2 regions of the Actinoplanes sp. NPDC023801 genome follow, and region 1 is predicted to be linked to the other one. Evidence: riboswitches for the same ligand, from Rfam matches in the RefSeq annotation. Region 1 holds a riboswitch; the other holds the start of a gene.
What was found. A riboswitch is a leader RNA that binds a small molecule or an ion and turns the genes downstream of it on or off. The one in region 1 is predicted to bind S-adenosylmethionine.
Positions count from the first base shown of each region.

Region 2: another riboswitch for S-adenosylmethionine. It lies ahead of AB0G04_RS22035 (GNAT family protein); the one in region 1 lies ahead of AB0G04_RS04790 (aminotransferase class V-fold PLP-dependent enzyme).

Region 1 is NZ_JBFAAI010000002.1:58,341-63,349, forward strand. Features, by position in the region: gene AB0G04_RS04785 (GH92 family glycosyl hydrolase) at 1-266, opposite strand, end outside; gene AB0G04_RS04790 (aminotransferase class V-fold PLP-dependent enzyme) at 366-1,589, opposite strand; SAM riboswitch class IV at 1,606-1,720, opposite strand; gene AB0G04_RS04795 (DUF1684 domain-containing protein) at 1,795-2,580, shown strand; gene AB0G04_RS04800 (M20/M25/M40 family metallo-hydrolase) at 2,590-3,663, shown strand; gene AB0G04_RS04805 (HD domain-containing protein) at 3,652-4,206, opposite strand; gene AB0G04_RS04810 (glycoside hydrolase domain-containing protein) at 4,447-5,009, shown strand, end outside.
Region 2 is NZ_JBFAAI010000012.1:50,328-55,336, reverse strand. Features, by position in the region: gene dacB (D-alanyl-D-alanine carboxypeptidase/D-alanyl-D-alanine-endopeptidase) at 1-970, shown strand, start outside; gene AB0G04_RS22040 (hypothetical protein) at 982-1,590, shown strand; SAM riboswitch class IV at 1,615-1,731, shown strand; gene AB0G04_RS22035 (GNAT family protein) at 1,745-2,401, shown strand; gene AB0G04_RS22030 (HNH endonuclease family protein) at 2,382-3,017, opposite strand; gene AB0G04_RS22025 (hypothetical protein) at 3,136-3,450, opposite strand; gene AB0G04_RS22020 (phosphatase PAP2 family protein) at 3,552-4,793, opposite strand; gene AB0G04_RS22015 (GGDEF domain-containing protein) at 4,862-5,009, opposite strand, start outside.

The DNA of each region.
Region 1 (5,009 bases):
GACTGCTGGAAATGGGTGAAGCCGGAGGCCTGGTGCCGTTCGAACATCTCCTCCGGCACGCCCTCGGTGTTCTTGGCGTACCGGCCGTATCCCGTCGGGTACGCCCCCGAGTAGGCGCACGCGGAGACCATGCCGAGGGGGGAGGTGGCGCCCGGGTGGGTGTTACCCACCTGCGGTTTCGGCCACCACCAGGTAGCGGCGAGACCGTGTGCCCGGGGCAGATCGGTGGCCGCCGTACCGATGAAGGGATCAACGTTGTCGAGGATGGCCGGACTCTAACCGGCCACGGATGCCCCGATGGTTTCGCGCAGGTGAACTCCCTCGAAGCAGGCTTTGAGCATCCGGTCGAAGTCGGCGGCCGTGGCTCAGGTGCGATCAGTCCCGGATTCCGTTGCCAGCACGGCGGCCAGCGCGGTCACCACCCGGTCCACGTCGGTTCCGGTGCTGCCCAGGCCGAAGCTGATGCGCAGCAGGCCGGGCACGCCGTCACCGCAGGCGCCGGTCCGGCCGGCCCCGGACAGCCGGCGGACCAGCGGATGGGCGCAGAACTGCCCGGCCCGGACGCCGATGCCGTGCTCCCGCCCCAGCCGGCGGGCCACCTCGGCCGGGTCGTGCCCCGGCAGGGCCAGCGACACGATGCCGACCCGCGGGTGGTCCGGGCCGAACAGGCTGACCTCGGTCGCGCCGGGCACCCGGGTCAGACCCGCACGGAGCCGGGCCAGCAGCTTCTGCTCGTGGACGCGCACCTCGTGCCGGCCGGCCGTGGTGAGGGCCTCGCAGACGGCGGCCAGCGCCACGGCGCCGAGCAGGTTGGGGGTACCGCCCTCGTGCCGGGCCGCCCCCGTCGCCCAGGTCAGATCACCGGGCCGGTCACCGACGGCAGCGCTGGCACCGCCACCGGCCAGGTACGGGTCGGCCGCGTCCAGCCAGTCGGATCGGCCGGCGAGCACTCCGGCGCCGAACGGGGCGTACAGCTTGTGACCGGAGAAGGCCAGATAGTCGGCGTCCAGGTCGTCGAGGTCGACGGGCACGTGCGGGGCCAGCTGGGCGGCATCGACGATCACGCGGGCGCCGTACGAGTGGGCCACGCCGGCGAGTTCCCGGACCGGCCACAGCTCGCCGGTCACGTTGCTCGCCCCGGTGACCGTCAGCACGGCCGGGCCGGTCAGACCGTCGAGCGCCGACTTGAGCGCGCTGACCGCCTCGTCCGGTGAGGCCGGGGCGGGCAGGCGCAGCGGGTTCGGCCAGGGCAGCAGGTTGGCGTGGTGCTCGCCGTCGAAGTGCACCGTCGTGGTGCCCGGCGGAAGGGCGCGGGCCAGCAGGTTCAGCGCGTCAGTGGTGTTCCGGGTGAAGATCACCGTGTCGCCGGGGCGGGCTCCGGTGAACTCGGCGACCACGTCGCGCGCGAGTTCGTACGCGACGGTGGACGCCTGTGACCGCACCCCGGTGCCCCGGTGCACGCTGCCGTACCGCGGCAGCAGATCCGCGACGGCGTCGGCGGCCGCCCGCACGCAGGGGGCCGAGGCCGCGTAGTCGAGGTGCACGAAGTCGCTGCCGTCACCGATGACATCGAGAGGGGAAAAGGACATGACCGCGCCTCCACGGGTTCGCCGTTTGCCGGTGTCGGGCGACACCGGCCCGGTCCTCACCCGGGGCACCCCGTCGCGAACGGAAGGGTTGCCGGCCAGCAAGCCGGGGCTTCGCGCTGGCACTCATGACCTGCCGTCGAAATTAGCAGAAGTCACAGCGCACGGCCATATCCCATGCCGCAAGTAGAGATTAGGGTCATGCTCCATGACGACCTCGTTCCAGGAGCAGTGGGACCAATGGCACGCCGGCCACGAGCAACGGCGCGCCGACCCGCACGGCTTCCTCTCCATCACCGGCCTGCACTGGCTCACCGAGGAGCCGCGGAGCTTCCCGGACGCGCCGGGTGAGTGGAGCACCAGCCCGGCCGGCGTGACCGTGGCGCTCGGCGGCGGCGAGTCGATCGTCGTGGACGGCGCCACCGTCACCGGCACGCACACGTTCGAGCCGCTTGCCGAGCGCGCCGACCGCACCGTGGAACACGGCGACATCCGCATCGAGATCGCCCGCCGTGGCGGGTACGACGTGGTGCGGCCACGGAACCCGGCGAACCCGGTGCTGACCGGTTACCCCGGCACACCCGCCTACCCCGCCGACGAGAAGTGGGTGGTGGCCGGGCGTTACCTGCCGTTCGACGAGCCGGAGCCGATCACCGTGGGTTCGGTCGCCGAGGGCATCGAGCACGTCTACGAGTCACCGGGCCGGGTCGAGTTCGGGATCGGCGGGAAGACGTTCTCGCTCACCGTGTTCAACGGTGCGGCGCCGGGGTCGCTGTTCGTGCTGTTCACCGACGCGACGTCCGGGCTGACCACCTACGCCGCGAACCGGAGCCTGTTCATCGCCCCGCCCGCCGCGGACGGTGCCGTCGAGCTGGACTTCAACCGGGCCACGAACCTGCCGTGCGCCTACACCGAGTTCGCCACCTGCCCGCTGCCGCCGGCCGGCAACAGGCTCGCCGTCGCGATCGAGGCGGGTGAACGGATCCCGCGGTAGGTTCGGCCGATGGAGCAGCTTGCCGAGCTGATCGGGATCCGCTCGACCGCCGATCGCCCGGACGACCTGCGGCGCGCGCTGGAACTGGTGCTCGCCGTCGCCGGCCCCGGCTTCCGGATACGCCGGTTCGAGTCCGGTGGCAAGCCGAGCGCGCTCGTCACCCGCGACGGCCTGCCACCGCGGGTGATCCTCAACGCGCACCTGGACGTGGTTCCCGGCGAGCCGCACCAGTTCACCGCCCGGCTCGACGGCGACCGCCTCTACGGGCGCGGCACCCACGACATGAAGGCCGCTGCCCTGGTGATGGCCCGGGTGTTCCGGGAGGTGGCCGGCACGCTGCCGTACGGGCTCGGGCTGCAGCTCGTCACCGACGAGGAGGTGGGCGGCTTCGACGGGACCGGGTACCAGGTGGCGCAGGGGGTCCGGGCCGGGTTCGTCGTCATCGGTGAGCAGAGCGGCCTGCGGGTGGTCACCGAGTCGAAGGGCATCATCCGGGCCCGGCTGTCGGCGACCGGCCGCACCGCGCACGCCGCCTACCCGTGGCTCGGCTCCAACGCGCTGCTGACGGTGACCGGGGCGGTGCGGCGGCTGCTCGACCGCTATCCGGTGCCGGCCGCGGAGGAATGGGTGACGACCGTCAACGTGGCCCGGATCGAGACCCCGAACCGGGCCGCCAACGTGGTGCCGGCCGCGGCGTCGGCGCTGCTCGACATCCGGTTCCCGCCGTCGGACCCCGATCTCGCCGGGCGCGGGCCCGACGAGGTGGCGGCCCACCTGCGGGCCGTCACGGGTGGTGAGGCCGACGTGGTGGTGGAGGCCGTCGGAGCGCCGCATCACGCCGATCCGGACAGCCCCGAGGTGCGGCTGTTGCAGGCGGCGGCACGCGATGCCGGCTTCGACGGGTCGCTGCTGCGCAAGCACGGGGCGGCCGACGGGCGCTTCTACTCGGCGGAGGGCGTGGACGCGGTCATCTTCGGGCCGGGCGGCGACGGGCAGCACGGGCCGGAGGAGTATGTCGACCTGCGCACGCTCGGGCCGTACCGGCAGGCGCTCGCCGGTTTCCTGAGGGCCCTAGGCGGCTAGCGCGTGCTCGACGCGGGCCGTGACCCCACGCAGGTGCGGGCGGCGGGCGCCGTCGACCTTCGCGTTCCACGAGCAGGGACCGTGGCGCAGCAGCATCTCGGTGTAGCGCGCCTCCGGGTCGACCCGCAGGCCGCTGGGGCCGGTCGTCTGGTCGGCGTACGTCAGCGCGTCGGCCATCAGGCTGCGCTCGTCGGGGAACGCCGCCAGCTGCTCGCCGAGACCGCGGGCCGCGGCCACGAACCGGGCGCCGGAGTGGAAAGCGACCAGTCCGGCGATCCGGGCCGGCCAGCCCTCGGCGCTCAGGTGCACGGCACCGTCGAGCGGGTGGAAACCGGTCAGCGCGATCGGCGCCGCATAGCCGACGTCGTGCAGCCACGCGGCCGCCACCAGGACGTCCGGGTCGAGGCCGAGCCGGTCGGCGAGCTCACCCGCCTTCTCGGCCACACCGGCGGTGTGCCGCCAGCGATTGCCGCTGTCACCGATCAGGGACTCGGCGACGGCCCGCGCCAGCAGGGCCCGGGTGGGTGCGAGAACAGCGGTCATCGCCGGATGGTGGTCCGCGCAGGTTAACGGCGGGTGGCCGAGGCGTGTCCGCGGACCGAATCACCGGCTACGCGTGGGCCCGGGCCGGACGGCGACGGATTTCCGGGGCGAAACCGGCCCGCCGGATCACGGACGGTCTTGGCCTTTTCGGACAGCGGACAACCAGCCGATCGGCCCTGTGCCCGGCTTGATCCATCTGTTTACCTCGATGGGCCTTCCCAGTCGACGAAGCAGGTCCCTATGTTGCGAAAGTTCACCGCCGGCGTCGTCAGATACCGGAGGCGGCTTCTCGCTGCGGTGGTCGTGACGATCTCGCTGAGCCCGCTGGCCCTGATCAACGGCAATGCGGGTGCCGCCACCGCGCTCGCGCCGCAGCCGGGCAACTTCACCGGCTACGGGTTCGACGCCTGCACCGCCCCGTCGAGCGAGGCGATGGCCGCGTGGCTCAAGTCGTCGCCGTACCGGGCGGCCGGCATCTACTTCGGCGGCAACAACCGCGGATGCACGCAGAAGAACCTGACCGCCGGCTGGGTACGCGAGCAGGTCAACCGGGGCTGGCGGCTGATCCCGCTCTACGTCGGCCCGCAGGCCAGCTGCACCACGATCACCGGCAAGCGGAACCTGATCGACAACACGAAGGCGGCCGCGCAGGGCCGGGCCACCGCCGAGGACGCCGTCCGGCAGGCCACCGCTCTCGGGCTCGCCCGGGAGAGCGTGCTGATCTACGACATGGAGTCGTACCGGACGAACGACGCCGCCTGCCGCAACGGTGTGCTGCAGTTCATGAGCGCGTGGTCGGCCCG
Region 2 (5,009 bases), on a different contig from region 1:
CAACGCGGCCGTCGAGATCCGCTACCGGGGCGTGGCCGGGCGGCCACCCGTCGTGCGGGTGTGGCCGCCGGTCGTGGAGGTCCGGGTCGTCAACCGGGCGGTCACCGGCGGCAGCGGTGACACGGTGAGCGCGGTGCGGGCGCACGGAACCTCGACAGTCACGCTGCGTGGCTCGGTGGCCGCCGGACGGTCCGGAACCGCCCTGGCCGCCGTCCCGGATCCGGCCGCGGCGACGACCGGGCTGTTCCGGGCGGCGCTCCAGCGACACGGGGTCACGGTCGGTGGACGTACGGCCAGAGGGCCGGTGCCTCCGGCATTCCGCCACCTCGCCGCTCACGTCTCACCGCCGCTCGCCGAGATGCTGCCGCCGCTCCTCAAGCTCTCCAACAACGGCATCGCGGAGCTCCTGGTCAAAGCCATCTCACGGGCCGCTGAACCGGCTCGGCCGGGAAGCTGGCCGAGCGGGCTGGCCGCCGCCACCGCCGCCCTCGGCCGCCTCGGCGTCGATACCCGGCTGCTCACCATGGGTGACGGCTCGGGTTTGAGCCGCCGCAACTGGGTGACCGCCGCCCAAGTCGTCACCCTGCTGCGGCAGGCGCGGCGGAGAACCTGGTTCCCGGCGTTCCGGGCGGCCCTCCCGGTCGCCGGCGACCCGGACCCGATGGTCGGTGGCACGCTGCGTGACCGGATGCGCGACACCCCGGCGGCCGGCAACGTGCGCGCCAAGACCGGCACGCTGACCGGCGTCAACGCGCTCTCCGGGTACGTCACCGACGCCGGTGGCCGCCAGCTGGTCTTCGCGTTGATCGTCAACGGTTCGCTCACCGGCACCGCAGCCGTCCTCGACGAGGCCGCGGTGATGCTCGCCGCCCGCCGGACGGAGGAGGTTGCGGTGGTGCTCGCCGCCCACCGGACGGACCATGCCGCGGTGATGCTCGCCGCCCGCCGGACCGGTGACGCCGCGGTTTAGGCTTCGGCGGCGTGACCACACCACGGCGCAGAGCGGACCCCGCATCGTTCACCGACCCGGAGAACTGGAGCGGCGGCTACTACGAGCTGTATCTCGAGTTCGGCGCGCGGGACGATGCCGTCCTCGGCCGGGCTGCGCGGGCGCTGACCCGGGTCGCCGGCATCGACGGCTGGTACCCGGACCGTCACCGGGACCCGGCCGGGCAGACACCGCGGGAACCGGAGGCCGTCGCGCTCGACGAGCCGGGCGATCTCGCCGGCACCGTCGTCGTCCCCGGCGGGCACCGGGTCGTCTGCCGGCTGATCCCCTACCGCGCCGACGGGCCCCTCGGCGCCGACCATCTGGGTCTCTGCCTGCCGCTCGGCGCGCTGCACCGCACCGACCGCCGGATCGGCGGCTTCCCGTTCGGGCCGGACGGCGACGAGCGGTCGCTGGCATGGCGGACGACGCTCGACGAATGGCTTGCCGGGCTCGGGCGGGCCGTCTTCGCCGAGGTCCCGTTCACTTCGGCGGTCATCGGGTTCGAGCTCGATGCGGACGTCACCCCGGACAACCAGGCCTGGAACGCCTACCTGCTGCCGACCGCCGGCGGCCTGCACCACGTGCCCGTTGTCCGTTGAGGATCAGTGGTATGTTGCCCGTCAGGTCATGAGTGTCAGCGTCAAGCCCCGGCTCGCTGGCCGGCAACCCTCCGCGGCGCGGGCGGGGTGCCCCGGGTGATGACCGGGTCCGGCGCGTGGCGTGCCGGGCAAGCCGCGAACCAGAGGGACCCTCATGGATCATCCTGTTCTGCACGGCCGTCTCGTCCGCCTCGAGCCGCTGCACCGGCGGCATGTCCCCGGCCTGGCGGCGGCCGCCGGCGAGGACCGCGGCCGGTACGCGTGGACCTGGGTGCCGACCGCCGGGACCACCGCCGCCTACGTCGAGGAGCAGCTCACCACCGCAGCGACGGGACGGCTTCTCCCGTACGCCCAGATCTGTCTGCGGACCGGCCGGGCGGTGGGGGTGACCGCCTACTGGGACCCGCGCCCGTTCCCCGGTGGTGACCGGCTCGCCCAGATCGACGTGGGTTTCACCTGGCTGGCCGCCTCCGCGCAGGGTTCCGGACTCAACCTGGAGGCGAAGTACCTGCTGTTCCGGCAGGCGTTCGAGGTGTGGCGGGTCGTGCGGGTCGGGTTGAGCACCGACGCCCGCAACGCCCGGTCCCGGGCCGCGATCGCCGGGACCGGCGCGCGTTTCGAGGGTGTGCTGCGCAACTGGTCCCGGTCCTGGGCGCCGGGGGAGCATGGGATGCTGCGCGATTCCGCGCTCTATTCGGTGGTCGTCGAGGAATGGCCGGAGTGCCGCGCCTACCTCGAGCACCGGTTGTCCGAAACGGGACAGGGCGCCGCCGGAGCGGCGCCCCGTGACGTCAGCTGGAGCAGGTGTTGAGCATCGTCTGCAGCGCCGTCTTCTCCGACGACTGCACCTTCAGCGCGTAGTGATACTTGACCACGATCCACATCCGGGCGTACGTGCAGCGGTACGACGTGACCGACGGCTGCCACGTCGACGGGTCCTGGTCGCCCTTCGACTGGTTCACGTTGTCGGTGACGGCGATCAGCTGCGGCCGGGTCAGGTCGTTGGCGAAAGTCTGCCGCTTGCTGGTGGTCCAGGCGCTCGCGCCGGAACGCCACGCCTCGGCCAGCGGCACCACGTGATCGATGTCGACGTCGGAGGCCGCGGTCCAGGTCGCGCCGTCGTACGGGGAGTACCACCGGCCGGACGTCGCGGCGCACGCCGAACTGGTCACGACGCTGCTGCCGTCCCGCTTGAGGACGGTCTCGCGCGTGTTGCAGGTACCGGAGATCGTGATCCAGTGCGGGAACAGCTCCCGATCGTAGGTGCCCGCGTTCGCCTCGGCGGCGACGGTCAGTGCGTTCAGGTAGGTCTGTGCCGTCGACTTCGACGGGATGCCGGTCGGGGCGGCCTGGGCGGGGGAACCCAGCAGACCGATAGTGATTACGGCAGCGGCGAGGCCGGCGATCAGGGGACGGGGGAGGGGCATGGCGGCTCCTTTGTTTCGTCCGATTCGGACGACACAGATCTACGGGAGCCGAACGTCGCCAGATCATGATGTCCGTGAATTTCTCGTGTCCGAACAATCAAGTTCAAACCCGGCTGGGTCAGTCGTGTGGCCAGCCGAGTGCCTCGCACGCGATGAGCCACCAGTGGCGTTCGGCCAGCAGTGCGGGCGCGTCGGAGGCACCGACCCAGCTGCCGGATCCGTCCACCGGAAGCAGCGAAGGGTCGCGCGGCACGAACACCGGGACGTGAGCCTCGGGAACCGGGAGCCGATACGACTCGTCGCCCACCGGCACGACGTTGCGCACGAAGCCGACGCAGCGGGTCGCGGCGTCGCGTCCCAGGTGCCGTGACGTCAGCTCACGCACGCCTTCGGCCGCCGGGCGCCAGGTCCCGCCGCGGTCACCGAGGAACACGGTCGGAAGATCAAGGCCTTTGGGCGTACGGACGCAGAACAGCTCGGCCGCCCCTCTGTGGTGACCTGCGCCCCGATACAAACCGCAGGTCACCACGCGGTTCAGCGGCGGCGGAACTCGTGCAGGTAGAGGTAGACGCTTGTTCTCGCGCCGACCACGGCCCCGGCGGTATCGGCGGAGCGGAAGTGGACGCCACCCCACACGCGGGCGTTGATCAGTTCCTCGAGGGCACTCGAGAAGCCGGCGAAGTGGCGGGTGGTGCCGGTGGCCTCGCTGGTGGCGTGGAACGCGATGTCGTCGCGGCCGAAGAACATCCGCAGGATCACCATGTTGGAGCCGGTGGTGCAGGCGTGGCCGGACGTGTGGTCGGGGCTGCCCGGCGTGATCAGCAGCGGCATCCACGACGGATCGGCCGTGGTGTCCGGGTTGCCGTCGGTGTCGGCGAGCTGAACCGCGGTGACCGGGCGCCAGAAGCCCCAGTGGCGTTTCTCGTTGAAGCAGGCGGTGTTGGCGTCCGACGCCGCGACGTTCACCATCGCGAGGAGGCGGGCCGACTGGACGACGCTGAGACGCTGCGTGACGGCGAGCTGCCGGTTGATCTCCCACAGGCCGAGCTTGCGGTCGTGCCACCACCGGGCCGCGTCGGTCTGGTCGGCGGTGCGCACGGTGCTCGCGGCCCCGCCGACCGCCTTCACCTCGTTGAGATCGCGGGTGTAGGCGGCGCTGGTGAGAGCGGGCGGCCCAGCGGTGCGGAACATGTCGTTACGGGGCAGGACGAACGCCCGCAGGTCGGCGGACCAGGCGCCGGAGTTGGCGAAGGTGGGCGGGGTGGGGCGCCACCGGCCGGGTTCGGTGGAGACCGGGAACGCCTCGACGCCGAAGGCCCCGTCGCCGGCACGGGAGGCGAGCATGGCGGCGGCGGTCTGTTCACCGACCGCGACACCGCCGCGTTCGGCACGGCCGTCCGGGATCCCGGCCAGATACTCGTCGTACTGGGTCCGGAGGCGGTCGGTCTGGGCCGGGTACAGCGCGGTGAGGACCCGATGGGCGGCGGTGGCGACGGCGGCGTCGGTGGATTCGTGGCCGGTGGCCCGGGGAGCGGTGATGAACGGCTCGTACGGCTTCCCGGCGATCGCGTTGACCGCGTCGTAGACGGCACCCTGCACCATGGCGAAGCTGCGGCTCTGCACCCACGGGTTCTCGCGGGCGACATCCCAGATCGCGGTCTGGGCGTTGAGGTTCCAGGTTATGACGGAGTTGCCGGCCGGGGCAGCCGCGGCGGCGGCCGGAACCGCGAGCGGCGTCAGTACGGCGGCCATGATCAGTGCCAATGCACGCTTCATGCGCTCATCGCACCGGATCGATCTGGCAGAAATCTGTCAGCGCGGGCCGTACCGGTGGTCGTCCGCGATCAGGCCGCCGCAGCCAGGTCGCCGTCCGCGGACGATTCCAGGGACTCCTGCCAGATCGCCCAGCGGGTCTGCGGCCCGAGAGACTTGGCCTTGTACATGGCCAGGCCGGCGCGGTGCACGATCTCGTCGTGGCCGAGCTCGCCGGAT